4 regions of the Vogesella sp. genome follow, and region 4 is predicted to be linked to each of the others. Evidence: predicted binding sites of a transcription regulator. Region 4 holds the regulator's gene; each other region holds the start of a gene.

What was found. The regulator FNR, encoded in region 4, switches genes on or off when oxygen is low (the NO sensors DNR and NnrR bind a similar motif). The targets are predictions, from matches to a motif close to TTGATNNNNATCAA.
Region 1: ACK4FZ_RS15035 (GbsR/MarR family transcriptional regulator) is a predicted target of FNR. The motif match lies at 2,197-2,210, and genes of this name have one in related genera.
Region 2: ACK4FZ_RS05465 (NAD(P)H-dependent flavin oxidoreductase) is a predicted target of FNR. The motif match lies at 3,384-3,397, and genes of this name have one in related genera.
Region 3: ACK4FZ_RS09610 (M61 family metallopeptidase) is a predicted target of FNR. The motif match lies at 3,897-3,910, and genes of this name have one in related genera.

The regions. Positions count from the first base shown of each region.
Region 1 covers NZ_JBKBHK010000016.1:7,082-14,612, reverse strand. The annotation lists gene ACK4FZ_RS15040 (diguanylate cyclase domain-containing protein) at 209-2,071, opposite strand; gene ACK4FZ_RS15035 (GbsR/MarR family transcriptional regulator) at 2,253-2,822, shown strand; gene ACK4FZ_RS15030 (cytochrome ubiquinol oxidase subunit I) at 2,825-4,153, shown strand; gene ACK4FZ_RS15025 (cytochrome d ubiquinol oxidase subunit II) at 4,150-5,160, shown strand; gene ACK4FZ_RS15020 (DUF3149 domain-containing protein) at 5,377-5,505, shown strand; gene ACK4FZ_RS15015 (ABC transporter ATP-binding protein) at 5,701-7,413, opposite strand; gene ACK4FZ_RS15010 (ABC transporter permease) at 7,423-7,531, opposite strand, start outside.
Region 2 covers NZ_JBKBHK010000003.1:204,929-212,459, forward strand. The annotation lists gene ACK4FZ_RS05445 (NAD(P)/FAD-dependent oxidoreductase) at 1-812, opposite strand, end outside; gene ACK4FZ_RS05450 (LysR family transcriptional regulator) at 1,032-2,000, opposite strand; gene ACK4FZ_RS05455 (hypothetical protein) at 2,045-2,314, opposite strand; gene ACK4FZ_RS05460 (helix-turn-helix domain-containing protein) at 2,410-3,084, shown strand; gene ACK4FZ_RS05465 (NAD(P)H-dependent flavin oxidoreductase) at 3,459-4,634, shown strand; gene ACK4FZ_RS05470 (aldehyde dehydrogenase family protein) at 4,756-6,111, shown strand; gene ACK4FZ_RS05475 (exopolysaccharide biosynthesis protein) at 6,167-6,814, shown strand; gene ACK4FZ_RS05480 (glutathione S-transferase family protein) at 6,895-7,518, shown strand; gene ACK4FZ_RS05485 (hypothetical protein) at 7,527-7,531, shown strand, end outside.
Region 3 covers NZ_JBKBHK010000006.1:119,991-127,521, forward strand. The annotation lists gene pepN (aminopeptidase N) at 1-1,949, opposite strand, end outside; gene ACK4FZ_RS09610 (M61 family metallopeptidase) at 2,030-3,820, opposite strand; gene ccoN (cytochrome-c oxidase, cbb3-type subunit I) at 4,231-5,655, shown strand; gene ccoO (cytochrome-c oxidase, cbb3-type subunit II) at 5,674-6,288, shown strand; gene ACK4FZ_RS09625 (cbb3-type cytochrome oxidase subunit 3) at 6,292-6,474, shown strand; gene ccoP (cytochrome-c oxidase, cbb3-type subunit III) at 6,471-7,385, shown strand.
Region 4 covers NZ_JBKBHK010000005.1:273,090-280,620, forward strand. The annotation lists gene dapA (4-hydroxy-tetrahydrodipicolinate synthase) at 1-750, shown strand, start outside; gene bamC (outer membrane protein assembly factor BamC) at 766-1,866, shown strand; gene hemN (oxygen-independent coproporphyrinogen III oxidase) at 1,950-3,356, opposite strand; gene fnr (fumarate/nitrate reduction transcriptional regulator Fnr) at 3,466-4,206, shown strand; gene ACK4FZ_RS08805 (flavodoxin family protein) at 4,263-4,718, opposite strand; gene ACK4FZ_RS08810 (DUF1853 family protein) at 4,715-5,614, opposite strand; gene ACK4FZ_RS08815 (RNA methyltransferase) at 5,619-6,389, opposite strand; gene ACK4FZ_RS08820 (inositol monophosphatase family protein) at 6,531-7,325, shown strand; gene ACK4FZ_RS08825 (TIGR02450 family Trp-rich protein) at 7,430-7,531, shown strand, end outside.

The DNA of each region.
Region 1 (7,531 bases), on a different contig from region 4:
TTCTGCGGTGCTGGTATGGGTTTTTGTATGGCTTTTGTTATTGCTGAACTGAAAAACCTTTAAAAACAAAGCATCAACACTTCTGCATCATGGGTGTGTGCTGGGCTGTGCTCATCGATAGATCCGTACTGAAAAAGGTTGGCCGCAATAGACAACGCCCCGACTGGCGGGGCGCGGCAAGCCATTTTACGGGATGTGGCAGGGTACGTCACGGTGGCGGCAGCATCACCGTGCAGTTACGGCCGGCGTGCTTGGCCTGGTACAGCGCCATGTCGGCACGGGCCAGCAGGCTGCGGCTATCGTCGCCGGGCAGGCGCTGGGTCAGGCCGATGGAGGCGGTCAGCGCAATCTGCTGCCTGTCAAACAGTAGCGGTTGGGCGCGCATGGTTTGCAATAGCGCTTGGGCAATGGCTTGGGCGCGTTCCGGCGGGCAGCCCGGCAGCAGTATGCAGAACTCTTCGCCACCGAGGCGGCCTGCATGATCATGCGGCCCCAGCTGCTGCTGCAACTGGCTGGCAAAGTGCGCCAGCGCCGCGTCGCCGCAGGCGTGGCCATAGCAGTCGTTCACTTGCTTGAAGTGGTCGAGGTCCAGCATCAAGAGCGTCATGGCGCCACCATCGCCCAGCGCGCGGGCCAGTTGCTGATCCAGTGCCGCCAGCAGGGTGGGGCGGTTGAGCAGGCCGGTCAGCGAATCCACGGTGGCCTGTTCGCGCAGCAGCCGTTCTTGTTGCTTGCGCTGGCGGATGTCGCGTGCCGAGCCCCAGATCACCGGCTGGCCGTCCAGTAGCAAGCGGCGCACGCTCACTTCTACCTCGATGATGTCGCCGTCGCGGGTACGGTTCAGGCTGTCGAAGGTTTCGCCCTGCTCGCTGGCGTTTTGCAGTTGCTGGCGCAGCTCGGCTTCGCTGCGGTGTGCTACCAGGTCCCACAGGCGTAGCTGGCGCAGTTCTGTCTGGCTGTAACCCAGCAGTTTGCACAGCGAGTCGCTGGCGTCCAGCAAGCGGCCGTCCATATCGATGATCGAGATGGCGTCGGCCGCGTTCTGCAGCATGGCTTGGTACCACTGGGTGCGGCTGTCCAGCGCCTGCTGTGTGGCGTGGTTTTCAAACAGTATGCCCAGTAGCCGCGAGACGTCTTCGATGACGATGATGGCTTCCGGCGTGGGGCTGGCGGGCGTACGGTGATAGACGGCAAAGGTGCCGTGTACCTTGCCGCGCCCGTCCATCAATGGTTCGGACCAGCAACTGCCCAGACCGAAGCGGCGGGTGATGTCGCGGTATGGCGCCCAGTTGGGGTGCTGTTGCAGGTCTTCGGCAATCAGCCGTTTGCGGTGCCAGGCGGCAGCACCGCAGCTGCCGACGGTGGGGCCGATGGCCAGCCCGTCGATCAGCGCGTGGTAGTCGGCGGGCAAGGACGGGCCAACCAGCGGTCGCAGCCGCTGCTCTGCGTCGATACGGACGATGGAGCACAACCAGCCGGGCAGCCGTTGCTCCACCTGGCGTACCACGGCTTCCAGCAAGGAGGCCAGTGGCTGGCCCTGGATGTACTGCCGCAGGATGGACGAGTACAGCGCGTCCCAACTGGCGCGCTGGCTGAGTGCGGACTCGTGCTGCAGACGGCGCAGCTCGGCAGTAGCACGCTGTACAAAGGGGGCCAGCGCCGCCAGCAGGCCGTCGGGTAGTTGGCCGCTGCGGTCGTCAAACAAGGCCAGATGACCTAGGCACTGGCCGTCTTCTGCCAGCAGTGGCCAGCCGGCATAGGCTTGCCAGCGGGTGTGGTGTTCGGCTGCGAATTGCTGGTTGACACTGCTGTCTATCTGCAATGCACGCGCTTGTTGCAGTATGTCGGCGCACGGGGTGCCGGCCAGGGTGTAGCGACCGGGGTGGTCGGGGTGGCTGGCAAACAGCACTTCGCTTTCCCGGCGCGGTAGCCAGTGCTGGCGGCTGATGAATACCAGCGGGGCGCCGGTGAGGCGTGCCAGGCTGGTCACCAGTTGTTGCAGATAGTCTTTGCCCAGGCAGGCTGCGGTGTCGTGCAGCAGGGCATCGCGCAGAGCGGGGTCGGCTGGCATCGTGGTCCAAGCTTGTCTCGATAGTTATCAGTATGGCTTAACTGTTTTGCTTTGATAAGTCAGTTGCTTATATGGCGCGCGATAACGCACGGTTTGTGGTTTGACAAGGTCTGATTTCACAAACTATGATTCATATCAAAGTTTCAGAAATTACTGAAAACTCAAAAGAGGACACACACACATGAACCTCCCACCCCTCATTCAGTCCTTCGTGCTGCACTTCGGCGAGATGGGCAGCCACTGGGGCATCAACCGCACCGTGGGCCAGATCTACGCGCTACTGTACGTGTCAGACAAGCCGCTGAACGCCGACGATATCGTCGAGGCCATCGGCTGTTCGCGCTCCAATACCAGCATGGCGCTGAAGGAGCTGCAGGCATGGCGCCTGGTGAAGCTGCAACATCTGCCGGGCGACCGCCGCGAGTATTTTTCCACCCCCGAAGACGTATGGGCCATCTTCAAGACGCTGGCCGAAGAGCGGCAGAAGCGCGAGGTAGAGCCCACGCTCACCATGCTGCGCGGCGCCATCATGGAAAGCCCCAGCAGTGATGCCGAACGCCATGCCCAGGCACGCATGAACGAGATGTATCAGCTGATCGAGCTGGTGACCAAGTGGTTTGCCGACATCCGCGACATGGACGTGGAAACCCTGGAAAAGCTGATGAAGCTGGGCAGTCAGGTGGGCAAGGTGCTGCAGTTTGCGCATAGCCTGGGCCGTCTTGGCGGCCGTGACGACAGCCGGGAGGCCTGATCATGGACGCGCTCGACCCCGTCATTCTGGCCCGCATCCAGTTTGCGGCCAACATTACCTTTCACATTCTGTTCCCCACCATCAGCATAGCGCTGGGCTGGGTGCTGCTGTACTTCAAGGCGCGTTTCAACCGCAGCGGCGACGAGGCGTGGATGGACGCTTATGGCTTTTGGGTAAAGATTTTTGCGCTGACCTTTGCGTTGGGCGTGGTGTCCGGCATCACCATGAGCTTCCAGTTCGGTACCAACTGGCCAGGCTTCATGCAGAGCGTGGGCAATGTAGCCGGGCCGCTGCTGGCTTACGAGGTACTGACGGCGTTTTTCCTGGAAGCCACCTTCCTCGGCATTATGTTGTTTGGCCGCTCGCGGGTGTCTAACCGCGTGCATACGCTGGCCACCTTTCTGGTGGCGTTCGGTACCACGATGTCGGCGTTCTGGATTCTGGTGCTCAATTCGTGGATGCAAACCCCGGCTGGCGTAGAGGTGATTGCCGGCAAAGTGCACGTGCAAAGCTGGCTGGCGGTGATTTTCAATCCGTCCATGCCGTATCGCCTGACGCACATGCTGCTGGCCTCCGGCCTGACGGTGGCGTTTCTGGTGGCCGGGGTGTCGGCTTACCGCTGGTTGCGTGGCGACCGTGCCGCCGCCGTGGGGCATACGCTGAAAACCGGCGTCAGCCTGGCGGCGCTGCTAATTCCGCTGCAGGTCTTGGTGGGCGATATGCACGGGATCAATACTTTCCACCACCAGCCGGCCAAGTTGGCCGCCATCGAAGGCGTGTGGCACACCGAGCGCGGCGCGCCGCTACTGCTGTTTGCATTGCCGGACGAAGCCACGCAAAGCAACCGCTTTGAGGTTGGCATTCCCAAACTGGCCAGCCTGATCATTACCCACGACCCGAATGGCGAAATCCGCGGCCTGAACGAGTTTCCCAACGCTCACCCGCCGGTAGCCAAGGTGTTCTGGAGCTTCCGGGTGATGGTGGGGGTAGGCCTGCTGATGCTGGCGGTGAGCTGGCTGGCGTGGTGGCAGCTGCGCCGCGGCCAACTGGCACCGTGGTTGCTGCGTGGCCTGGTAGCAATGAGCTTTTCTGGCTGGGTGGCTACCGTGGCAGGCTGGTACGTCACCGAAATCGGCCGTCAGCCGTGGCTGGTGACCGGCATCCTGCGCACTGCTGACGCGGCTTCCAGCGTGGGTAGCGGCATGATCCTGTCTACCTTGCTGATGTACCTGGTGTTGTACGCAGTGCTGCTGGCCAGTTATGTGTCGGTGGTGTTTTACCTGGCGCGCAAGGCAGCGCCTGCGGCCAACCTTGAAGGAGTACAGCCATGAATGCCGAACTGTGGTTGCCGGTGATCTTTGCCGGCCTGATGGCGCTGTCGATGCTGATCTACGTGGTGCTGGACGGCTACGACCTGGGTGTAGGCGTGCTGCTGCCGCTGGGTGATGACGACGAGCGCGACGCCATGATCGCCAGCATCGGCCCGTTCTGGGACGCCAACGAAACCTGGCTGGTGCTGGGTGTGGGCCTGCTGCTGGTGGCGTTTCCGATGGCACACGGCATCATCCTGGGCGAGCTGTACTTGCCGGTGGCCATCATGTTGCTGGGGCTCATCTTGCGCGGGGTGGCGTTCGACTTCCGCGTCAAGGCGCAGGCGCACCACCAGCCGGCGTGGAACCTGGCTTTTGCCGCCGGCTCGCTGCTGGCGTCACTTAGCCAGGGCGTGATGCTGGGCCGCTACCTCACCGGTTTTGCGCCCGGTGCCGGCGCCTGGGCCTTTGCACTGCTGGCCGGGCTGGGCCTGACTGCCGCCTACGTGCTGCTGGGCGCCGGCTGGCTGATCATGAAGAGCAGTGGCGGTGTGCAGCAGCGTGCCACGCGCTGGGCGCAGCGGGCGCTGGCGGGTACTGCACTGGCGGTATTGCTGGTGTCCGTCGCCACGCCGCTGGCTAGCAGCCGCATTGCCGACAAATGGTTTGTGCTGCCGGATTTCCTGCTGCTGCTGCCGTTGCCACTTATTAGCCTGGTGCTGTTCGTCCTGCTGGCCGCCAGCCTGCCCAAGTTGGCCGCACGCCAGCGTGCCGGGCAGGACGCGCTGTGCTGGCTGCCGTTTGCCTGCACCGTGGGCATTGTGCTGCTGGCGTTCTGGGGGCTGGCGTATAGCGTGTTTCCCGAAATCGTCATCGGCCGGTTGGACATCTGGCAGGCCGCCAGCGACCCGGAAGCACTGTGGGTGATTCTGGCCGGTGCCGCCGTGGTACTGCCCACCATTATCGCCTACACGGTGTTTGCCTACCGCGTGTTCTGGGGCAAGGCCGGCAAGCTCAGTTACAGCTAGACAATATTGCGCCAGATCAACAGGGCAGGAGATATTCCTGCCCTTTTTTCATGTGCTTTCATGTACTTAAAGCAGGGTTTGTCTTGTTGGCGCACGGATACGACACGTTACATTTTGATAAAGCGAGACGCTTGACTTGGGTCAAAACCCATACTATCCGCGGGGGTAAGATGGCCTCATTCAGATCGGATACCGGACTGCCGGAGGAGCGTAATCATGGAACTGTGGAAACAATTGCTGTCGGACGACGTGGGTGTGTTGAGCGTGATCACCATTGCGGTCGCTACCATCGTGGTAGCCGTCTGTATTGCCCTGTTCATCAAGAAAACCAACGCCGGCGAGTAATGTCAGGGCGCTGTAGCGCCAGATAGTGTGATTTCCTCTTGATGTGTGTGTGTTTGGGGGTACGGTGGTGGGCCGTTACCCCCCTTTTTTTTGCCTGTTTACCAGACAAGGCCGGCTTGCTGCGCAAGCCGGCCTGGATAGGGATGACCAAGCCTGTTTGCGTTGCAAACAGGCTTGTTCTTATGGCAGCCGGGTTCAGGCCACTTGCGTGCCGCTGCAAGCCTGCGGCCAACCCTGCGGGATGGCCGCCAGCAACTGGCGGGTGTAGGCGTGCTGTGGTTGTGCGTACAGCGTGTCGGCGTCGGCTTGCTCCACCACCTGACCGTGCTGCATCACCAGCACCTGGTCGGAGATGTGTTTCACCACCGACAGGTCGTGCGAGATGAACAGGTAGGACAGGCCGTACTCGTCCTGCAGGTCCTGCAGCAGGTTCAGTACCTGGGCCTGCACCGACACGTCCAGCGCCGAGACCGATTCGTCACAGATCAGCACTTCCGGCTTCATGGTCAGGCAGCGCGCAATGGCGATGCGCTGGCGCTGGCCGCCGGAAAACTCGTGCGGATACTTCTGCAACGCCCGTGCCGGCAGGCCGACGCGGTCCAGTAGCGCCAGCGCCATGGCGCGGCGCTCGGCACGGTCGGCGCCGATGCCGTGCAGCGTCATCGGCTCCAGCAGGATGTCTTCCACCGAAAAACGCGGGTTCAGCGAGGCGTACGGGTTCTGGAACACGATCTGGATACGGCGTTTGTAGGCGTGAAAGTCGCGCGCCGGCATGGCCAGGATGTCTTCACCGTGGAACAGCGCGCGCCCGGCGCTGGCCTGGTGCAGCCGCATCAGCGTCAGCCCCACCGTGGTCTTGCCGGAGCCGGATTCGCCGACAATGCCCAGCGTCTTGCCGCGTGCCAGCTTGAACGACACGTCCTTCACCGCATGGAACACGTGCTGGCCGAACAGGCCTTCGCGGCTGGTAAAGCTTTTGCACAGCCCTTGCACGTCCAGCACGATGTCGTCGTCCGGCGCGTAACCGCGCTCGCGGTGCGCCGGCGGCACGTAAGGCTGGCCCTGCAGGAAGTCGTCGATCACCGCCAGCCGCGCCGGGCGGCAGTCCAGCCGCGGCCGGCAGTTCAGTAGCGCCTTGGTGTAGGCGTCCCGCGGCTGGCTGAATACCTGCTGTAGCGGGCCGTGTTCGCGGATTTCGCCGTGGCGCATCACGATCACCTCGTCGGCAAACTCGCCGACCAGGCCCAGGTCGTGGGTGATGAACAACACCGCCATGCCGTGGCTTTTCTGCAGCCGCGCAATCAGGGTCAGGATCTGCTTCTGGATGGTCACGTCCAGCGCGGTGGTGGGTTCGTCGGCAATCAGCAGCTTGGGCTTGCAAGCGATGGCCATGGCGATCATCACCCGTTGCTGTTGGCCGCCGGATAGCTGGTGCGGGTAGGCGTCCACCTTGCGGTCCGGCTCCGGCAGGCCCACCTCTTTCAACAGCGCCACCGCACGCTGGCGTGCCGCCTTGCGGCGCAGGCCGGTGTGCAGCATCAGCGTTTCCATGATCTGCTCGCCCACGGTGAATACCGGGTTCAGCGCGCTCATCGGGTCCTGGAAGATCATGGCGATGTCGCGGCCACGCAGCTGGCGCAGTTCGCGACGGTCGGCGGCCAGCAGGTTGCGGCCTTCGAACAGGATCTGGCTGTCGGGGTGGATGTGGCAGCCTTGCTGCGGCAGCAGGCGCAGGATGGCCATCGAGGTCACCGACTTGCCGGAGCCGGACTCGCCGACCAGCGCCACGGTACGGTTGGCCGCAATGTCGAAATCAATGCCCTTCAAGGCTTCGAAGCAGTCGCCGTCTTCGTTACGGAAGCTGACGCGCAGCTGGCGCACGCTCAGCAGGGGGGGGGCGGGGGTCATGGCGGCTCCTTACTTCACTTTCGGGTCCAGCGCGTCGCGCAGGCTATCGGTCAGCATGCTGAAGGCGGTGACCAGCACCGACATGCACAGCGTTACCGCGGCCATCTGCCACCAGTAG
Region 2 (7,531 bases), on a different contig from region 4:
CGCGCCAGGTCGGCTGGCAGCGGCTCGGTAGTAATTACCTGGGTGCCGCACGGCAGGGTCTTCTCGGCCAGTACCGGAATGAGGTTACCCAGGTAGGCGTTACCAGCCACCACCACGAAGTTGGCCGTCACCTGGCCTTGCGCGGTTTTCACCACCGCCGGCTCGCCGCGTACCACCTCGGTCACTGCCGATTGTTCGTAAATGCGGCCGCCCAGCGATTCGATCGCGGCCGCTTCGCCCAGCGCCAGGTTCAGCGGGTGGATGTGGCCACCCCAGTGGTCCAGCAGCGCGCCGACGTACTGCTCGGACTGCACGATGCGGCCCATGCCGGCCTTGTCCACCATCTCGATGCCGGTATGGCCGAAGCTTTCCCACAGCCGGCGCTTGGCGTCCAGCTCGTCCAGCTGCTTGTGGGTAAAGGCAGCAAACACGTTGCCATCTTTCAGGTCGCACTGGATGTTGTACTTGGCGATGCGCTCGCGGATGATCTTGCCGCCCTCGAAGGCCATGGCGCCCAGGCGTTTGGCCGCCTCCTTGCCGTGGCGCGCCTCGATCACGTCCATATCGCGGCTGTAGCTGTTAACGATCTGGCCGCCATTGCGACCGGACGCGCCCCAGCCAACGCGGGCGCTTTCCAGCACCACCACGCTGAAACCGGCTTCAGCCAGGTGCAGGGCGGTAGAGATGCCGGTGTAGCCGGCGCCGATGACGCAGACGTCTGCGCGCACACTGCCCGCCAGTGCCGGGCGTGCCGGGCTGGGGTTGGCAGAATGGGCGTAATAGGAATGGGTGTGTTCGATGCGCTGGCTCATGATGTATGTCATCCATTTTTTAAACACTGGCGTGCAGGTGACGCCGGTTTATGGGCTGATTATGCGCAAGCCTTTGCCATTTGTCTAATATGTTAAACGCCAATGACGCAAATGCCATCGCCGGCGTGATGCCGGCGCACCACAAGAAAAAAGCCGGCAAGCCCCAGGCCAGTCTTGCGGCCAACGTTGGGCTTGCCGGCTGTGCCGGGCCAAGCAGGTTTACATGGTGAGGTGCATGCGCAGCGCCTCGCGCTTGGCGGACAGGTCCACCCCCGGCAGGTCGGCAATGATATCCGGGTGATCCAGCAGCTTCTCGACGGCGAAGTCCACGAACACGCGGGTACGCGGGGCAATGTGGTCACGGTGCGGGAAGCAGATGTAGATGGAACGCTCCATCGACACGTAGTCGGTCAGCACTGCCTGCAGGCGGCCGGCGCGAACGTCGGCCAGCACTTCGTGGCCCGGCAATTGCGCCACGCCCAGGCCCAGGCGGGCCATTTCCACTACCGAATCCACGTCATTGACGGTGTAGGTACCGGTCACTTCCAGCGGAATGCGCTCGCCGTTACGTTCGAATTCCCACTTGTACAGCCGGCCGGAGGTGGGGAACTGGAAGTTGATACAGTCGTGCGCCGACAGTTCTTCCGGGCTACGCGGCTTGCCGTGTTCGGCCCAGTAGGCCGGCGACGCCACCACGTACTGCGGAATGTGCGCCAGGTGACGCGCCACCATGCGGCTGTCCGGCATCATGCCGACGCGCACGCCGACGTCGTAACCGTCTTCGATCAGGTCGCTGAAATGATCGTCCATACCAAAGAACACTCGGATCTTTGGATAACGCTGGCAGAATTCTTCCATCAGCGGCAGGATGAAGCGTCGACCGAAAGCATTAGGCAAACTGATGCGCAGATGGCCGGCAGGCTCGTCACGACTGGCCTTCAGCTGATTGATGGCCGAGTCCAGGTTGTTGACCGGGCCGCGGCACTGCGCGTAGAAGCGGCGGCCGTCTTCGGTCAGCGTCAGCTGGCGGGTAGTGCGGTTGAACAAGCGTACTTCCAGTTCCTGCTCCAGACGGGCAATGCTCTGACTGACAGCGGCTGGCGAGACGCCCAGCTTGCGAGCGGCGTCGGAAAAACTGCCGTTCTCGGCAGTGGTCATGAAGACCATTAGCGCTTTTAATGTATCCATCGGGCTATCTCGCAAATGACATAATGAAAGGGGCTGCTGATACGCTATTTGAAAATAGCGCGGCGGTAAAGCTCACCAAAATTGACAATTTCACTGACAAATAATAGGCCAAAATCAGAATCACTTAAAGATATTTTCCACTTTCCTGTCAAATCAGTACCTGTCACTGCCACGCCCAACAGCGACTCCTGCGGTTTGGTAGTGGGTAACGTGGTGCTCAGACAACTTGCAGGATGATGCGTATTTGCAACATGACTCGTAGTCCGCATAGCAATATCTGACGTGCTTGCAATAAACAGACAGATAGCTACCATGAGCTTTACTCATGGCAAACACAATAAAGCTTGGGCTGGATGGGACCCTTGGTTAAGATATTGGTTCAATACCAAAAACATACAGGGAGAACAGCATGTCGAAAGGTATTCCTTTTGCTTGTGGCTCAATCTCCGCGGGTCTGACACACGCTCAACTCAGCCAGTTGCTGGAATGGATCCACGGCCTGCCCTCGATGGCAGACGACAAGGAAATGCACACGTTCCTGCCGATGCTGGGCAGGGAAGCAGCTGTAGCTGCCTTATGGATTACTCATGGCCAGGCGACACCGCAAGGCTGGCAGGCCGTACCGCGCAACTATGGCCTGCCTGCAGCCTGCCACAGCCACGACTGGCAACGGCTGCCGGACGACATCGGTCAATCAACAACATGTTTCTGGTTGACCCACACCAGCCCGGCAACCGCCTGCTTTGCACTGCAACGCGATGGCTTTGCCACCTTGCTGTACGTACAGCCGTACGATGCAGAAGCGGCTGCTACGCTACGCATGCTGGGCAGCCTGCTGCCACACCTGCACGCCACACTGCAACGCCTGGTGCCAGCCCCAAGCGGGGTAAATCCGCTGTCCCATCGCGAAAAAGACATTTTTCACTGGATGATGCGCGGCAAAACCAACTGGGAAATCGCCACCATCCTCGATATCAGCGAGCGCACGGTGAAATTTCACGCGGCCAACATCATCCGCAAACTGGAAGCCAACAACCGCACCCACGCCATCGTGCTGGGCATCCAGAAAGGCCTGGCGGCCTGATTAGGGCCAGTTAACACTATTTCTTGCTGCGGCGCAGGCCTGAGAAGTTTTCCAATGCCAGGCAGAGGGCGACGCGCTGTGTGGTGCCCAGCGCAAACCTGACAACGCCGCAGTGGGAAGCTTATCGGGCCTGCCCGTCAGGGCGCACGCCATGCGGGGCACTGCTTTGTCAAACCGTGCTGGCAGGGATGGCCCTGCCGCGCCCGGTTTTTCGCGCATTGCCACCGCCTGACAAGCGCCGCTGCCGCAAAAATAGCGTTAACAGTCCCTAGACAGAACATTGCCCTATCCGGCCGTGCTTGACGTTCGTCAACGCACGGCTTTTTTGCGCTGGTCAGAATCGTGCTCCTGCTCTAACCACCCCGAAAGCACGCATGTCCCGCTCCCTCTTTTCTCCGCTTGTCATCCGTGGCCGTGAACTCCTGCCCATCGTGCAGGGGGGCATGGGCGTCGGCATTTCTGCCAAGCAGCTGGCCGGTGCCGTGGCCCGCGCCGGTGGCGTCGGTACCGTGGCCAGCGTGGACCTGCGCCACCTGCACGACGACCTGATGGCCGATGCGGCCAACCAGCAGGGGCAGGACGGCATCAACCGCCTGAACCTGATCGCGCTGGACCGCGAAATCAAAGGTGCCCTGACGCGTGCCGAAGGCCACGGCATGGTGGCCGTCAACGTGATGAAAGCCGTGGACAACCACGCCGCGCTGGTACGCCAGGCGTGCGAGTCGGGTGCCCACGCCGTGGTGATGGGCGCCGGCCTGCCGCTGGACCTGCCGGAAATGACCGCCAACCACCCCGACGTGGCGCTGATCCCTATCTTGTCCGAGTCGCGCGGCATCGGCATTGTGCTGAAGCGCTGGATGAAAAAGGGCCGTCTGCCGGACGCTATCGTCATCGAGCACCCCAACCACGCCGGTGGCCACCTGGGTGCCGCCCGTATTGGCGACGTCGGCGATGCCAAGTTCGACTTTGCCCGCGTGCTGGAAGAAACCTTCGAGCTGTTCAAAGGGCTAGGTTTGGAGCGCGAGCGCATTCCGCTGATCGTGGCTGGCGGCGTCAATAGCCACGAAAAAGTACAAACCTACCTCAACGGCTACGGCGCCAGCGGCGTGCAGATCGGCACCGCGTTTGCCGTCACCAGCGACGGCGACGCCCACATCAACTTCAAGCGCACACTGGCCGGTGCCAGCCGCGACGACATTGCCGAATTCATGTCGGTAGCCGGTCTGCCGGCGCGCGGCGTACTGACGCCGTTCCTGAAAAGCTACCTCAAGCGCGAGGACAAGCTGCAGGCCAACGCCAAGGCCGACCCGGCACGCTGCACGCAGGCGCTGAACTGCCTGACCGTGTGCGGCCTGCGTGATGGCCTGGCCAAGGTGGGCCAGTTCTGCATCGACCTCAAACTGGCGGCCGCCTTCCGTGGCGAAGTCAGCAAGGGGCTGTTCTTCCGCGGCGCCGACCCGCTGCCGTTTGGCGACGCCATCCGCAGCGCCAGCGAAACCATCCACTACTTCCTCACCGGCGAAAAACCGCTGGACTTGCAGCCGGCCTGAACGGCAAGCGCTGCGCACCCTGCGGCCAACCTTGCCCCTGCTGCTGCAGCGTGGTCAGGGTTGGCCGCATTTGTTACAGTGCGGTACTACCCGTCATGTAACCCTCTTACTACGCCCTGCCATGACCGCGTTTACCAGCTGTAACCCCGCCTCCGGCGAAGTCGTGTTCACCCGCCCTGTCAGCAGCAGCGAACAGCTGACCCGCCAGTTGGCCAGCCTGCGCCACGCCCAACACCGCTGGGCCCACCTCGATACCGCCACCCGTGCGGCGCGCCTGCTGCGGCTGGCCGACATTCTCAGCGCCCATCGCCACGCGCTGGCCGCGCTGGTATCGCTGGAAGTGGGCAAGCTGGAGCGCGAATGTCTGGCCGAGATCGACAAGTCGGCACAGCTGATCCGCTACTACGCCGAGCTGGCGCCGGCGCTGCTGGCGCCCAAAGACATTCCCACCCAGGCCAGCCGTAGCGGCGTGGCCTTCGAGCCGCTGGGCCTGGTGCTGGCCATCATGCCGTGGAACTACCCGGTGTGGCAGGTGCTGCGCTTTGCCGTGCCGGCGCTGATGGCCGGCAACGGCTGTCTGGTGAAACCGGCGCCGTCGGTGCCGCAATGCACGGCGCTGCTGCTGGATATCGTGCGCGAAGCCGGGCTGGACGTACTGGACGTGGCCTGGATCAACCACGACCTGGCCGAAGACGCCATCAAGGGCTGCGACGCGGTGGCATTTACCGGCTCCACCAGCGCCGGCCGCCAGGTAGCGGCCATGGCTGGCCGCCACCTGAAGAAAACCGTGCTGGAGCTGGGCGGCAGCAACCCGTTCATCGTGCTGGCCGACGCCGACATCGACGCCGCGGCGCAAGAAGCCGCCCACTCGCGCTACCGCGACGCCGGCCAGAGCTGCAACGCCGCCAAGCGCATGATCGTGGTACCCGAAATTGCCGACGCCTTCGTGGCGCGCTTTCTGCAACACGTGGCCGCGCTGCGCCCCGGCCACCCGGCGGACGACCACACCACGCTGGCACCGCTGGCACGCGCCGATTTGCGCGAGGCGCTGCACGCCCAGGTGCTGGACGCGGTCAGCCACGGTGCCAGCCTGCTGGCCGGCGGCGTGATGCCGCACGGTGCCGGCTTCTTCTACCCGGCCACGGTGCTGGACCACGTCACGCCGGCTTGCCGCGTCTACCAGGAAGAAGTGTTCGGCCCGGTGGCCACCATCCTGCGCGCCCGCGACGAGGCCGACGCGCTGCGGCTGGCCAACGACACGCCGTTCGGCCTGGGCGCCAGCATTTTCAGTGCCGATGTGGAACGCGCCTGGCAGCTGGGCCGCGACATCGAAGCCGGCGCCGTGTTCATCAACCGTTACACCAGCTCCGACCTGCGGCTGCCGTTTGGCGGCGTGAAGGCTTCCGGCTACGGCCGCGAGCTGTCCGAGTTCGGCCTGTACGAGTTCGTCAACGTCAAAACCTACTGGCAGAAATGAACCGGCGCGCAAGCGTGTGGTCGCACCGCACTGTTGCCCTCACCTTGCCGCCACCATGCTGTCTTCCCGCCCCCGCTCTCTTAAAAATTCGCCACGCAGCAGTTGGCTGCGCATCGCGCTGGCCGCGCAGCAATTGCAGCACGGCACGCTGGCGGACGTCATCGGCCGCCACCCGCGCCAGCAGCTGACCTGGCTGGGCCTGTTGGCCGCACCCTTGCTGCTGCCGGTGGCCATTCCGGGCATGGCCACCACCGTCGGTGCCTTCTGCCTGCTGGTGGCGCTGTCAGTGGCGCTAGCCAAACCGCTCCCCCTACCAGGCTGGCTGGGCCGCCGCCAGGTACCGGATGCACTGCACGGTCCGCTACACCGCATCCTGCACCGCCTGGCCGGCGTGCTGGGCCGCATCAGCCAGCCCCGTCTGTTGGCCCTGAGCGGCCCGCGCTGGCGCTGGCTGAACGGCAGCATGCTGGCGCTGGCCGGCGCATCGATGATGACACCGATGCCGCTGGTGTCGTTCGATAACGTGGTGCCTGCCGCCGCCATCGCGCTGCTGGCCTGGGGCCTGCGCGTGCGCGACGGCGGCCTGCTGCTAGCCGGCTACGTCACCACGGTGCTGGCCTGGCTGTACGTGGGCCTGCTGTGGTGGGCGGGGGCCGAGATCGTACTGTGGTTGGCGCAGTGGCTGCCCGCCGGCTGGCTGTAAGGGCGTGGCAAAGCTGCCAAGCCGAGGCCTTGGGCGTATGATCGTGCTTTTACGCATCCGCCTCTGGCACAGGACCCCTCATGAGCACTATCACCCTGTTCGGTAACCGTCTGTCCGGCCACAGCTATAAAGTCCGCCTGGCCCTGGTACTGGGCGATGTGTCGCACGAATACCGCCACGTGTCGCTGCACTTGCCGCGCGAAGAGCGCGAACCTGAATTCCGCGCCGCCAGCCGCTGGGACGAAGTTCCGGCCCTGGTGGTGGACGGCGTGCCGATGGTGCAATCCAACGCCATCCTGCAATGGCTGGCCGAAAGCGAAGGCGTGCTGGCCGGCCAGCCCGGCGAGCGCCAGGGCATTCGCGAGTGGCTGAGCTGGGAAGCCAACCGCATCGGGTTTTCGCTGCCCAACCTGCGCTACTCGCGCCTGTTTTCGCCGCTGGACCCGGGCGCCGAAGCGTGGATGGAAGCCCGTACCCGCCGCGACCTGGACGTGCTGGACGCCCATCTGGCCAAGCAGGACTACCTGCTGCCCAGCGGCCTGACCATCGCCGACCTGTCCTGCAGCGGCTACCTGTGGCTGATCGAAGACGCCGGCCTGACGCTGGACGCCTGGCCGCATGTCGCCGCCTGGCTGGCGCGCATTGCCGCGCAACCGGGCTGGGAGCCGATCGCCACGCTGATGGCGCCGGACTTCCACGAGTAAACCCTGCCGTGGC
Region 3 (7,531 bases), on a different contig from region 4:
CGCACGCTATGGATATGGCCGGGGTCGGCCGCGTCCACCATTTCCAGGATGTCGGCTTCGGACGGCAGGCTCAGCATCAGCGCCTTGAACGCCGGGTCGGCGGCGTGGTCTTTCAGCACCGCACGCAGCGCCTCGACAAAACCGGCCGGCAGCTGCAACGCACGGCCGGCGGCCTGGTCGGCCAGCAGGCCTTTCAGCAGACGCTCGGCGTAGGCCTGGCCGGCTTCCCAGCGCGCGAAGGCGTCGCTGTCGTTGGCCATCAGGAACGACAGCTCGTCGTCGCGCCAGTCGAACTGCAGGCGCACCGGCGCCGAGAAACCGCGCAGCAGCGACGGCACCGGCAGCTCGCCAATATTGACGAAGGTGAAGCTTTGCTCGGCGGCACGCACGTGCAACACGCGGGTGCCGGCGCCGGCTTCGGCCTCGCCGGCCAGCTGCAGCGGCAGGTCCTGGCCGTCGCGGCCCAGCAGGCCCACTGCCAGCGGGATGTGGTACGGCTGTTTGCCGCTCTGGCCCGGGGTGTCGGGGCAGCTTTGCTTGACGTGCAGCGTGTAGCTGCGCGCCACCGCGTCGTATTCGCCGCTTACCTGCAACAGCGGGGTACCGGCCTGGCTATACCACAGTGCGAACTGTTCCAGGTCCACGCCGTTGGCGTCGGCCATCGCGGCGCGGAAGTCATCGCAGGTAACGGCCTGGCCGTCGTGGCGCTGGAAGTACAGCTTCATGCCCTTCTGGAAGCCTTCCTCGCCCAGCAGCGTGTGGTACATGCGCACCACTTCGGAACCCTTTTCGTACACCGTCATGGTGTAGAAGTTGTTCATTTCGATGTAGCTATCGGGGCGGATGGCGTGCGCGGTAGGGCCCGCATCTTCCGGGAACTGCAACTGGCGCAGCTTTTTCACGTCTTCGATGCGCTTCACCGGGCGGCTGTGCAGGTCGGCGCTGAACTCCTGATCGCGGAATACGGTGAGGCCTTCTTTCAGGCTGAGCTGGAACCAGTCGCGGCAGGTAACGCGGTTGCCGGTCCAGTTATGGAAGTACTCGTGGCCGATGATGGCTTCCACGCGCTCGAAGTCGGCGTCGGTGGCGGTGTCCTGGCGCGCCAGTACCGCCGAGGTATTGAAGATGTTGAGGCCCTTGTTCTCCATGGCGCCCATATTGAAGTCGCCCACGGCCACGATCATGTAGATGTCGAGGTCGTACTCCAGGCCAAAGCGGGTTTCGTCCCACTGCATCGAACGCTTCACCGCGCCCATGGCGAACGCCACCTTGTCCTGGTCTGCCGCTACGGTCCAGATTTCCAGCGCTACCTGGCGGCCGCTGGCCGTGGTGTAGCTGTCTTTCTTGGCCACCAGCTTGCCGGCGACCAGCGCGAACAGATAGGACGGCTTGCGGTACGGGTCCACCCATTTCACCCAGTGGCGCTTCTTGTCGGCCTGGCCTTCGCCCACCTTGTTGCCGTTGGACAGCAGCACCGGGTACTTCTGCTTGTCGGCGATGATGGTGGTAGTGAACTTGGCCATCACGTCCGGACGGTCCGGGTAGTAGGTAATCTTGCGGAAGCCTTCCGGCTCGCACTGGGTGTACAGGTTGCCGCTGGACGCATACAGGCCGTTGAGGCTGGTATTGGCTACCGGGTCGATCTCGGTTTCGATGTCCAGGATGAAGCTGTCTGGCACATTGATGATGCTGAGGCCTTCGGCATGCTGCTGGTAGGCGCCGGGCTGCAGCTGGTCACCGTCCAGCACCACCGACAGCAGCGTGGCGCTGCCGTCCAGTTCCAGCACGTTGGCCGCGGTAGAAGCCGGGTTACGGTGAATCACCATGCGGGCGTGAACGCGGGTACGTGTGTCGTCTACCACGTCGAAGGTGAGGTCGACCTTGTCCACCAGGTAGGCGGGCGGCAGGTAATCTTTGCGGTATTTGACCTGCGGTTGTTGTTGGCTCATGAACGGGCATCCTAAGTAGGCTTGCAAGGCGGGTCGGCCACGGCCGCCCGCTTGTTGTTATCAACGCTAAGCGTCCCTGGTTATGATTTGATCCAGCCACCCGCGCCTGCAGGCAGGCAGAGGCGGCAGGTATCGGCCACGGTGCCCTTCAGCTTCACCTTGAAGCTGAGCAGTTCGTCGCGGCGGAAAGCATGGATTTTCACGCTGTCGCCAACCTTGTGGCGCGCCAGCGCTTTATCAAGGTCGACCGCCTTCAGGCCCTCGATGGCGACGATCACGTCACCCGCGGACAGGCCGGCGGCCTGCGCGGCGCCGCCATCCAGTACCTGGGCCAGGCGCACGCCCTGCGCATCGGCAGTGGCCTTCACGCCCAAGGTTGGCCGCGACGGGGCCGGCTGGATGCTGTCTACCACGCTGCCACTGTCGGCGGCGCTATCGGACGGCACCATCTGCAGGCTGACACCTTGGGTGGCCAGCAGTTCAGCCAGCGGCAGATCTTGCGTGCTGCGGATGGCTTTATCGAAGAACTTGCGCAGCTTGAGGCCGGTGGCCTGCTCGGCTACCTGTTCCCACTCGCCTTCGGCCAGGCCCTGGCCGTCGGCCAGCCACTTCTGCCACAGCGCCAGCATCACGGTGTCCAGGCTCTTGGCGCCGCCGGTTTCGTGGCGGATGTGCAGGTCCAGCGCCAGCGCGGCCAGCGAGCCTTTGGTGTAGTAGCTGACAATGCTGTTGGGGCTGTTTTCGTCCTGACGATAGTACTTGGTCCAGGCGTCGAAGCTGGAATCGGCCAGCGTCTGCTTGGTACGGCCGTTGCCGCGCAGCACGCCGGTGATGGTCTTGGCCAGCAGGCCGAGGTAGCGCTTGTCGTCGATCAGGCCGCTGCGCACCAGAGCCAGGTCGTCGTAGTAGGAGGTAATGCCCTCGAACGCCCACAGCAGCGTGGTGTGGCCTTCGCGGTTCAGGTCGTACGGGGTGAACACCGCCGGCTTCATGCGCTTCACGTTCCAGCTGTGGAAGTACTCGTGGCTGATCAGGCCCAAGAGGCGCAGGTAGCCGTCGCCGATCTCGCCATCTGCCAGGCCGGGTGCCGGCAGGTCGTCGCGGTTGGCCACCAGCGCGGTGGAGGCACGGTGCTCCAGGCCGCCGTAGATGTCGGCGCCGACAAACAGCATGAAGACGTAGCGGTCGAACGGGGCCGGTTCGCCAAAGAAGCGGATCTGCCATTCGCAGATGCGCTGGGTGTCGGCGGCCAGGCGTTTGAGGTCGGCACGGTAGCGGCCGGATACCACGAACTCGTGCGGCACGCCGCAGGCAGTAAAGCGCACGCGTTCGAACTCGCCCAGCTCCACCGGGTGGTCGATCAGCTCGTCGTAGTTGGCAGCACGGTAGCGGCCGAAGCCGGTTTTCTTGTGCGTATCGACAGCGGCCAGGCTGGTGGCCACCTGCCAGCGGTCGTAGGCCTTGCCGGCGGGCGGCTGGATGTCGACTTCGCAGGCGTCGTTTTCAAAACCGTCTGCGGCCAGAAACACGCTGGTGCCGTTGTAGAAGCCGCGCTGTGCGTCGAGGTAGGCGCCGCGTACTGACAGGTCGAAGGCGTACACTTGGTAGCGGATGGTCAGCTCGCCCTTTACCGGCGCCGCTTGCCAGCTGTGTTTGTCCAATTTGCTGATGGCCACCGCTTTTTTGCCGGCAAAGGCCTCGATCTGCACGATGTGGCGCGAAAATTCGCGAATCATGTAGCTGCCCGGAATCCACGCCGGCAGGCGCAGTACCTGGCCGGCGGCCGCGGGGCGGGCCACGGTCATCTCGATATCGAACAGGTGGGCGTGCGGATCAAGCGGAACAATGCGATAACGGACAGGCGTAGACATGGTACAGAACCGATCTGTGGCAGAAAGATGCTGGATTCTAGCACCGCAGAATGCGGGCCGCCCCTGACCTTCCGGCTTGATCTTCATCAATAGCGCCTTGACCGATGACAATATAATCCGTAGCTGTCAAAGGGCAAAAAAGGCCGAAAAACCAGCGTTGACGGGGTAATGATGCAGCATGACACCCTGCCTGACTGGTGGCTGTTGTCCGAATTGATTAGAATAGTCTGTTGAATAAACGGGTGTATCCAGGCAGTGGCAGCTAAAAGCGCGGGCACGCGCACGCTGACACGACACGCAGGCCTTAGATACCCGGTTTGATGCGCTGATCTCCAAGCTGGGGACGGACGCATGAAAATCAAGACATCACGTTTTACACGTTCTAGTTCGCAACCTTGGAGAAAACCTAAATGGATACGCAATCCACTTATAACTATAAGGTGGTGCGCCAGTTCTCGATAATGACCGTAGTCTGGGGCATTGTCGGGATGCTGGTGGGCGTCATTATTGCGGCCCAGCTAGTGTGGCCGGAGCTCAATTTTGGGCCCTGGTTCCACTACGGCCGCCTGCGCCCGCTGCACACCAACGCCGTCATCTTTGCTTTTGGTGGCTGCGCTCTGTTCGCGACGTCTTACTACGTCGTGCAGCGTACCTGTAACGTCCGCCTGATTTCCGACAAGCTGGCGGCGTTTACGTTCTGGGGTTGGCAACTGGTTATCGTACTGGCCGCCATCACCCTGCCGCTGGGCATCACCGCCGGTAAGGAATACGCCGAGCTGGAATGGCCGATCGACATCCTGATCACCATCATCTGGGTCGTGTACGCCATCGTGTTCTTCGGCACCCTGGCCATCCGCAAGGTAAAACACATCTACGTGGCCAACTGGTTCTACGGCGCCTTCATCCTGGCCGTAGCCCTGCTGCACGTGGTGAACAGCCTGGCCGTACCGGTGTCGCTGACCAAGTCCTACTCCGTTTACGCCGGCGCGGTAGACGCGATGGTGCAATGGTGGTACGGCCACAACGCCGTTGGCTTCTTCCTGACCGCCGCCTTCCTGGGCATGATGTACTACTTCGTACCGAAGCAGGCTGGCCGTCCGGTGTACTCCTACCGTCTGTCCGTGGTGCACTTCTGGGCGCTGATCTTCACCTACATGTGGGCTGGTCCTCACCACCTGCACTACACCGCCCTGCCTGACTGGACCCAGTCGCTGGGTATGGCGTTCTCGCTGGTACTGCTGGCACCGAGCTGGGGCGGCATGATCAACGGCATCATGACCCTGTCCGGCGCATGGCACAAACTGCGCAACGACCCGGTATTGAAGTTCCTGGTGGTATCCCTGTCGTTCTACGGCATGTCCACCTTCGAAGGCCCGATGATGTCCATCAAGACCGTTAACGCCCTGTCGCACTACACCGACTGGACCGTTGGCCACGTGCACTCCGGTGCCCTGGGCTGGGTTGCCTTCATCTCCATCGGTTCCATGTACTACCTGCTGCCGCGCCTGTTCGGCCGTGACAGCATGCATAGCGTGAAGCTGATCGAAGCCCACTTCTGGCTGGCTACCGTTGGCGTGGTGCTGTACATCGCCGCACTGTGGATTGCCGGTGTGATGCAAGGCCTGATGTGGCGTGCACTGAACCCGGACGGCACCCTGACCTACTCCTTCGTAGAATCGGTGAAGGCGTCCTATCCGTACCTGTTCGTGCGTTTCGTGGGTGGTTCCCTGTTCCTGACCGGCATGCTGCTGATGGCGTACAACACCTTCCGCACCGTTGCCGCCGGCCGTCCGGTTGACGCCAAGATCCCGGCTGTCACCGCGCACGCTCACTAAGGTTGCCAAGGAATCATCATGGAAAAGATCCAGAAACTGATTGAAGAAAACGTCGCATACCTGATCGTGCTGACACTGCTGGTTATCAGCGTGGCCGCCCTGATCGAGATCGTGCCGCTGATGTTCCAGAAGTCCACCACCCAGCCGGTAGCCGGTGTAAAGCCTTACACCGCGCTGCAGCTGACCGGTCGTGACATCTACATCCGCGAAGGCTGCTACACCTGCCACTCGCAGATGATCCGTCCGTTCCGCGCCGAAACCGAGCGCTACGGTCACTACTCGGTAGCGGGCGAATCGGTGTACGACCACCCGTTCCAGTGGGGTTCCAAGCGTACCGGTCCGGACCTGGCCCGTGTTGGCGGCCGCTATTCCGACGAATGGCACCGCGTTCACCTGATCAACCCGCGTGACGTGGTACCGGAGTCCAACATGCCTGCCTTCCCGTGGCTGGCACGTAACCTGGCCGATGCGGAAGGCGTAGCCGCCAAGATGACCGCACTGCGCAAGGTGGGCGTACCGTACACCGACAAGGAAATCGCCGAGGCGCAAGCCCAGGTGGAGGGCAAGTCCGAACTGGACGCGCTGATCGCTTACCTGCAAGGCCTGGGCCTTGCACTGAAGAACGCGCGTTAAGCCATGGACTGGACTAATCTGGGGCGCATCCTGTTCACGGTATTCTGCTTCACCGTGTTTATCGTGATTGCACTGGGTGCCTTCGGTAAAAAAGCCAAGAAGCGTTACGACGAAGCGGCCAACCTTGTCCTGGACGAGGACGACCAGCCGCCTTCCGGTAACGCTTCCAACGGAGCGAAGCAATGAGTGATTTTGTTAGTGGTTTCTGGGGCGTATATATCGCCGTGGTGGTGATTGTGGGCCTGGTAGGCTTGACCTACCTGCTGTTCTCGCAATCGAAAACCACCGTCAAGAAGGGTGAGGAAGTACAGATCACCGGTCACATCTGGGATGAGGACCTGGCAGAGTACAACAACCCGCTGCCGCGCTGGTGGATGCTGATGTTCTACCTGACGCTGATCTTTGCTGCCGTCTACCTGGTACTGTACCCGGGCCTGGGCACCTGGAAAGGCATCCGTGGCTGGACTTCCGTTGGCCAGTACAAGGAAGAAAAAGCCGCTGCCGAAGCCAAGTACCAGCCGCTGTACGACAAGTACCTGAAACAGGACGTAAAAACCGTGGCCGCCGATCCGGAAGCGCAAGCCATGGGCAAGCGCCTGTTCCAGACCTACTGTGTGCAGTGCCACGGCTCTGATGCCCGCGGCGCCAAGGGCTTCCCCAACCTGACCGATAGCGACTGGCTGTACGGTGGTGATGAAAAAGCCATCCATGCCTCCATCGCCGCTGGTCGCATCGGCCAGATGCCTGCCTTCGGCGCAGCATTCGGCGAAGAGAAGGTGAAAGACACCGCCAACTACGTGATGTCGCTGTCCGGCAAGAAACATGACGCTGACCGCGCAGCACGTGGCAAGGAAACCTTCACTGCAGTATGTGTGGCTTGCCACGGTGCAGACGGCAAAGGTAACCAGGCCATCGGCGCACCTAACCTGACCGATAGCGTGTGGCTGTATGGTGGTACCGAAAAGACCATCATCGAAACCATCACCAACGGCCGCAACAACCAGATGCCGGCCTGGAAAGACTTCCTCGGTGACGGCAAGGTACATCTGCTGACCGCTTACGTTTATGGCCTGACCAATAACGCCAAAGCCCAGTAATTGATCCTGCTCAATACTGCCCGCGCAAGCGGGCAGTATCTTTTGTGCCTACATTTTATTTGTTTGTGAATTGTATTAGCATGCAGTGTGTTTCATAAAGCCCATAGAATAGTGCTGTGGGCTTTATGAAGCGTTCTAAAAGGGAA
Region 4 (7,531 bases):
GGCACAACCGGCGAATCCGCCACGCTGGGCGTGGAAGAACACATCAAAGTAGTCGAGGCCGTGGCCAAGCATGCCGCCGGCCGCGTGACCGTGGTAGCCGGCACCGGCGCCAACTCCACCGCCGAAGCCATCGAACTGGCACGCTTGGCCAAATCTGCCGGCGCCAGCCAAACCCTGTCCGTGGTGCCGTACTACAACAAGCCCACCCAGGAAGGGATTTACCAGCACTTCCGTACCATCGCCGAAGCGGTGGATATTCCGGTAATCCTGTACAACGTGCCGGGCCGTACCGTCGCCGACATGAGCAACGATACCGCGCTGCGCCTGGCCCAGATCGACAACATCGTTGGCCTGAAAGACGCCACCGGCGATATCGGCCGCGCCTGCGACCTTGTAATGCGCGCACCGGCAGACTTTGCGCTGTACTCCGGCGACGACGCTACCGGCATGGCATTCATGCTGTGCGGTGGCCATGGCGTGATTTCCGTCACCGCCAACGTAGCACCCAAGCTGATGAGCCAGCTGTGCGTAGCAGCGCGCGGTGGTGATACCGCCGCTGCCCGCGCCATCAACGATCAGCTGCAAGGCCTGCACAAGCAGCTGTTCTGCGAGCCAAACCCGATTCCAGCCAAATGGGCGCTGCACCGCCTGGGCCTGATGCCGGCCGGCCTGCGCCTGCCGCTGACCCCGCTAAGCGAGGGTGCCGTCGCCACGGTGGAAGCCGCCATGAAGCAGGCTAACGTCCTGTAAACCATGAAGCCCGCAATGAACAAGACCCTGATTTCCGGCCTGCTGTGTGCAGGCTTGCTGAGCGCGTGCGCCAGCAGCTCTTCCGACCTCAAATACGAGTTCAAGTCGGATACGCCCAAAACCAAGACTTCGCTGGAAGTACCGCCAGACCTGACGGCCCCGACCCAGCGCGACCGCTACCCCATTCCGCAAATCGCCACCCAAACGACTGCAACCTCGGTAGCCAGCCCGGCTACTGGCGCGGTAGTTGCCAAAACCGCCACGGTAGAACGTGCCGGCACACAACGCTGGCTGAGCGTACCGGGCAAAAGCCCGGCCGAGATATGGCCACTGCTGAAAGCGTTCTGGCAAGACAATGGCTTCGTTATCCAGAACGAAAACCCGGATATCGGTTACATGGAAACCGACTGGGCGGAAAACCGCGCCAAACTGGGCAGCACCGTGGTGCGCGGCCTGCTGGAAACCGTGGGCTTGGGTAGCGTGATGTCCACACCGGAACGTGACCGCTTCCGCATCCGTATCGAGAAAACCGAAACCGGTACCGATGTGTTCTTCAGCCATCAGGGTATGTACGAGATCTACATCAACGAAGCCAAAGAAGATACCCGCTGGCAGCCACGCCCGACCGATCCGGAAATGGAGGCTGTCTTCCTCAGCCGCTTCCTGGTCCGCCTCGGTGTAGATGAGGCCGACGCCACGAAAGCCGTAGCCCAAGCACAAATCAGCACCCAGGCCCGTGCCCGACTCGACAATGGTGCCATCGTGCTGGACGACAGCTTTGATCGCGCCTGGCGGCGTGTCGGCCTGGCACTGGAGCACAATGGTCTGGCCATTACCGACCGTGACCGCACTCTGGGTGCCTACTTTGTCAAACCGGCAGACGACGAGATACAGAAAGCCAATGCCAACAAGCCTGGCAGTGGCGTGATCTCCAAACTCGCGTTCTGGAAAGACAATGCCCCGGCTGCAACCCCGGTCAGCACCAACCTGCGCGTGCAACTCACCCGCATTGGCGACAGTCAGGTACGCATCGAGGTGCGCAGTGCTGACAACCAGCCCGCTACCGACAAAGGCCTGCAGACCCTGCTGCAGCAAATGGTCAACGAGCTGAAGTAAGTTTCCGGCCCGCTTGCCGGGCCTGACAAAACAAAGCCCGCTGTCGCAAGACAGCGGGCTTTTCTTATGCGGCCAACCCTGGCTCAGATGGTTTTCGAATACCGCGCCGTGGTAGTACGCTCGCGCAGGTGGCGGTCGAACACCATGGCGATATTGCGGATCAGGAAACGGCCTTTCGGCGCCACCATCAGGAAGTCGCCATCGAAGGTCAGCAGCCCTTCTTGCTGGAAAGCACGAATCTTCGGTAACTCGTCGGCAAAGTAGTCGGCAAAATTGATGGCGAAGGTCTGCTCGATAGCCTCTACCGACAGCGAGAAACGGCACATCAGCGCCTGGATCACGCTGCGGCGCAGAATGTCATCCTGGGTCAGCGTCATGCCACGCAGCACCGGCAGGTGGCCGGCATCCAGCGCTGCATAGTAGGCGTCCAGTTCTTTCTCGTTCTGCGTGTAACAGGGGCCGATCTTGCCGATGGACGACACACCCAGGCCGATCATGTCGCAATCGGCGTGCGTGGAGTAACCCTGGAAGTTACGCTGCAGCCGGCCTTGCTGCAGCGCACGGGTCAGCTCGTCGTCCGGCTTGGCAAAATGGTCCATGCCGATGAACACATAGCCGGCTTCGGCCAGTTGCTGTACCGAGTTCTGCAGGATGTCCAGTTTGGTGGCGGCCGACGGCAGCTCGTCCTCATTGATGCGGCGTTGCGGCATGAACACCGACGGCAGGTGCGCGTAGTTGTATAGCGCAATCCGGTCTGGCGACATCGCAATCACCCGACTGACGGTGTTTTCCAGCGAGTGCGCCGTCTGCTTGGGCAGGCCGTAGATCAGGTCCACGCTGATAGACTTGAAACCCGCTTCGCGCGCCGCGTCCATCACCACCCGGGTTTCTTCTTCGCTCTGGATGCGGTTCACCGCCTGCTGTACAGCCGGGTCGAAGTCCTGGATACCGATGCTCATGCGGTTGAAGCCCAGCTGCGCCAAGTGCAGCACGGTGTCGCGGCCAACCTTGCGCGGGTCGATCTCGATCGAGAACTCGCCCTCCGGCAGCAGTTCGAAATGCTGGCGGATGATGCTCATCACCCGGTCAAGCTGCGCGTCGGACAAGAAAGTAGGCGTACCACCGCCAAAATGCAGCTGGATAACCTTCTCGCGACTACCCAGCTTCTGCGCCACCAGGCGGATTTCCTTTTCCAGATAGTCCAGGTAGGCATCGGCGCGGCTTTTGTCTTTGGTGATGATCTTGTTACAGCCGCAGTAGTAGCAAATGGTGTTGCAAAATGGCACATGCACGTACAAAGAGATCGGCCGGTGGTTAGCGCCAATGGCGCGTTGCTCCAGCCAATGCTCGTAATCGCTGACCCCGAAACCGCCATGAAAACGGTCCGCAGTCGGATAAGACGTATAGCGCGGGCCGGAGCCTTCCAACCTTTCGATGAGTTCTCTATCGAATACGCACTGGGTCGGCGTGAAATTTATGGTGGGTGTCATAGTTAATCTGGTTGGAAAACCGGTGGTGGGCTGGTAAATTTGCGGCATTGACACTTTTTTGGCATTGACGCGCATCAAGCGAGGCCGCTTGCTTGGCGAAATTCACGCTATGACTGACCACACCCACACTCTGCACACCCTGAAGGTGTCATGTTCCAATTGCAGCCTGCGCGAGCTGTGCCTGCCGGTAGGCTTGAACCGCGATGAGATGGCGCAACTGGACGCCGTGATCCGTCAAAGCCGCCGCCTGAAGCGCGGTGAATACCTGTTCCGCTCCGGCGAGGGGTTCCGTTCGCTGTACGCGGTACGCACCGGCTATTTCAAGACCTGTGTTTCCAGCCAGGACGGCCGCGAACAGGTTACCGGCTTCCACATGTCTGGCGAGCTGATGGGCCTGGACGGCATCTCGTCCAACCTGCACGGCTGCGACGCCATCGCGCTGGAAGACAGCGAAGTGTGCGAACTACCGTTCAACCGCATGGAAACCCTGGGCCGCGACATCCCCAGCCTGCAACACCACTTCTTCCGCCTGATGAGCCGCGAGATCGTGCGTGACCAGTCGGTGATGCTGCTGCTGGGCAATATGAAAGCCGAAGAGCGCCTGGCGGCCTTTCTGCTGAACCTGTCACAACGCCTGTCGGCGCGCGGCTTTGCCGCCAACGACTTCATTCTGCGCATGAGCCGCGAAGAAATCGGCAGCTTCCTGGGCCTGAAGCTGGAAACCGTCAGCCGTACGCTGTCCAAGTTCCAGCAGCAAGGCTGGCTGGCCGTGGACCACAAACACATCAAATTGCTACAGCCGGAAGAACTGAAACGGCTGGTAGCAGGCTGCTCGCAAGCCCAGCATTAAGCCCCGTTGCTATCAGCATGACACGCCCCGCCAAACGCGGGGCGTTTTGCTGGGTGTTACAACACACCAATGGCCAACGCTGCGGCCAAGGTAGCGCCCAGTTCGGCGGCAGCGGCCAGATCCTCAGCGCCGGGTTGGCCGCGCACACACAAGGTGGGCAGTGCCTGACGCCAGCCGTAGCCGGTGGCAATACGGCTGATGGCACGCTCGGCGCCGCTGCCATCGTTACCGGCACTGATCAGCAAGGCCCAAGGCAGGCCCTCGGTGCGACCTTGCGCCGGGTAATAGGTGCGGTCGAGGAAATCCTTTAGCGCGCCGGACATATAGCCGAAGTTTTCCGGCGTGGCGAGCAATAGCGCCTGGCAGCCCAGCAAGTCGTCGATGCCGGCCTGCAGCGCCGGCAGCATGCGTACCGTCACGCCGTCTTCGGCACCGGCGGCCTTGGCCGCCGCTTCGGCCAGCGCCAGCGTATTGCCGCTCTGGCTACTCCACACCAGCAGCAAGGTCTTCATGGCCCCAGCCTCGCCAGCAACGGTGTCAGCAGCGCGGGTTGCGGCCAACTATCAGGCACCACGAAGCCGCGCGCCACCTCGTACCAGTCGCCGTCGGCGCCCGCTTGCAGCTCGGCCAGCAGCCACGGCGTGTCACTACCGACCAGGCTGGCACGCATGGCCGTTTCGTCCAGCGTCATGCCGACCTCGCAACGGGCCGGCGCCAGCCATTGCAGCCGCGGCAAGGCCCGCCAGCGGCTACCGGGCTGCGCGGGCCAGGTGTCGCCCTGCCGGCGCCACCAACCACGGCAGGCGGCCTCGGAAAGCGCAGCATCGAGTGGCGCGGGATGATCGGGAAAGAACAGCCAGCCGGTGAGCAGACTATAGGCCGGCGCCTCGTCAAACCCTGGCGGCAGCACGGCGGCAGGGTGACGCGATAGCGCCAGCTGCTGGCCCAGTTTGCGGTATTTCAGCCACCAGGCGTCGCGCAGGCCAGGCCCCACCAGCGCGTGGGGCGGCGCGGCCAACTGCAGGTAGAACTTGCTGGCAGTTTCCAGGTGACAGGGTTGGCCGTTGATGCGCAGCAGGAAGTCGAACTCGCCGACGGTACGGCCATCGACGCGCACCGGCAGGTTGGCCGCCACCAGTTCGATATGCGGCGCCAAGCGGCACCAGAACGCCAGCAACGCCTCGGCGTACAAGCCCAGCCGGCGGGTGGGGTGCGCCTCCAGCCAGGCCAGCAGCGGCGCCGGGTTGGCGTCCAGTGCCCGCAGCTGCGGCCAACCCTCGGGTCCCAGCAGGCTACCAGCCGGCAGCGCCGCCCCGCTATGCCACGGCGGTGGCGCGGTCAGCAAATACGCCAGATCGCGCACCGGCTGCTGGCGCAGGGTAAGACACGCCGCCAGCGCCGGTAACACGGTGTTACTCCTGTTCCGGCCGACGCAGCGGTTTGCCGTCGGCGGCACGTTGCACCTGCTTGAAGAAGCCCCGCAGGATGTCGATTTCCTCGCGCAGCACGCCAGCGCGGTTGAACAGGGCGCGCATGCGGCGCATCAGGCGCTCGCTGTTGCGACGCTCGAAGTAGCCGATCTGCGCCATGGTCTGGTCGAGGTGGCCGCACATGCCTTCCACCTCGGCCATGGTGGCGGCCTCGCCTTCCGGCTTCAGGTAGTTGACGTCGAAGCCGGTGTGGCTGAACAGCTCGTAGGTCATCACCTGCACCGCCATCGCCAGGTTCAGCGAGAAGTAATCGGGGTTGCCCGGCACGGTGATCAGGCGGTTGCACAGTTCCACTTCCTCGATCGACAGGCCGAAGGTCTCGTTGCCGAACACCAGCGCCACCTGCTCGCCGTCGCGTGCCCGCGCGATCAGCTCCGGCGCGGTCTCGCGCGGGGTGGACAGCGGGGTGGTGAGTTCGCGGCGGCGGCTGGTCAGCGCGCAGGCCACGGTAACGTCGGCCAGCGCTTCCACCAGCGTCGGCACCACGGTAGCGTGCTGCAGCACATCTACCGCGCCGGAGGCCAACACGTTGGCCTCTTCGCTGGGAAACACTTTCGGTTCAACCAGATACAGGCGGGTGAGGCCCATGGTTTTCATCGCCCGCGCCGCCGAGCCGATGTTGCCCGGGTGATTGGGCCGCGCCAGCACGACGCGAATGTTCTTTAAAAAATCAGGTACTTGGGGTTTATTCATCGGGTAATTTTGAGTAGAATCGCGGGCTATTCAAAAACACTGCGGCCAACGCGGTGTTTTTCGTTCCTTAACCCAGACAGTTTACGACCAGCGCGCAACCCGCAAGGGCGGCGCTTGTCGTCATGATTTTAGAGGCCGTCAATGCATCCAATGCTCAATGTCGCGGTAAAAGCCGCTCGCCGTGCAGCCAACGTTATCCAGCGTGCATCGCTGAACCTAGATACCGTGCGTGTTGAAAAGAAAAAACACAACGACTTCGTGACCGAGGTCGACAAGGCTGCCGAACAAGCCATCATTGAGGTCATCCTGGATGCTTATCCGAAACACGCTATCTTAGCAGAAGAGACCGGCGGCCGCGGTCTGGGTAGCTCCGAGTACGAGTGGATCATCGACCCGCTGGATGGCACCACCAACTTCATCCACGGCCATCCGCAGTACTGCATTTCCATCGCGCTGGCACACCGCGGCCAGATCCAGCAAGCCGTAGTCTACGACCCGAACCGTAACGACATGTTCACCGCCAGCCGTGGCGTGGGCGCGTTCCTGAACGACCGCCGCATCCGTGCGTCCAAGCGCGTCAACATGAATGAATGCCTGATCGCTACCGGCTTCCCGGTAGTTGACCAGAGCATGCTGGATACCCACCTGGCCATCCTGAAAGACGTGATCGGCAAAACCGCCGGCGCCCGTCGCGAAGGCTCCGCCGCGCTGGACCTGTGCAACGTGGCCTGCGGTCGCGTAGACGGTTTCTTCGAATTCAACCTGAAGCCGTGGGACATCGCCGCCGGCAGCCTGATCGTGCAAGAAGCCGGTGGTATCGTCACCGACATGCACGGCGAGCAAACCTGGTTTGAAAGCGGCGACATCGTGGCCGCGCCGCCGAAAGTCCTGGGCCAGCTGCTGCCGCTGATCGCCCCGCACGTGAAGAGCGCCTAAGTCGCCCTTCCCCGCTAACGCCCCCGCGCTGCTTGCAGCCGGGGGCGTTGTCGTTACGGGAACCGCTGCGCCACTGTTTTATCGAAAGCAGCAAGGAGATGCCCATGCCGGTCAATCACAAAAAACTGCAAGGCAGTAAATGGACTGCCGTGACCCCGCGCGAGCGCGAGAAGCACTTTCTGGTGGTGAAGGTGGAATACGACGCA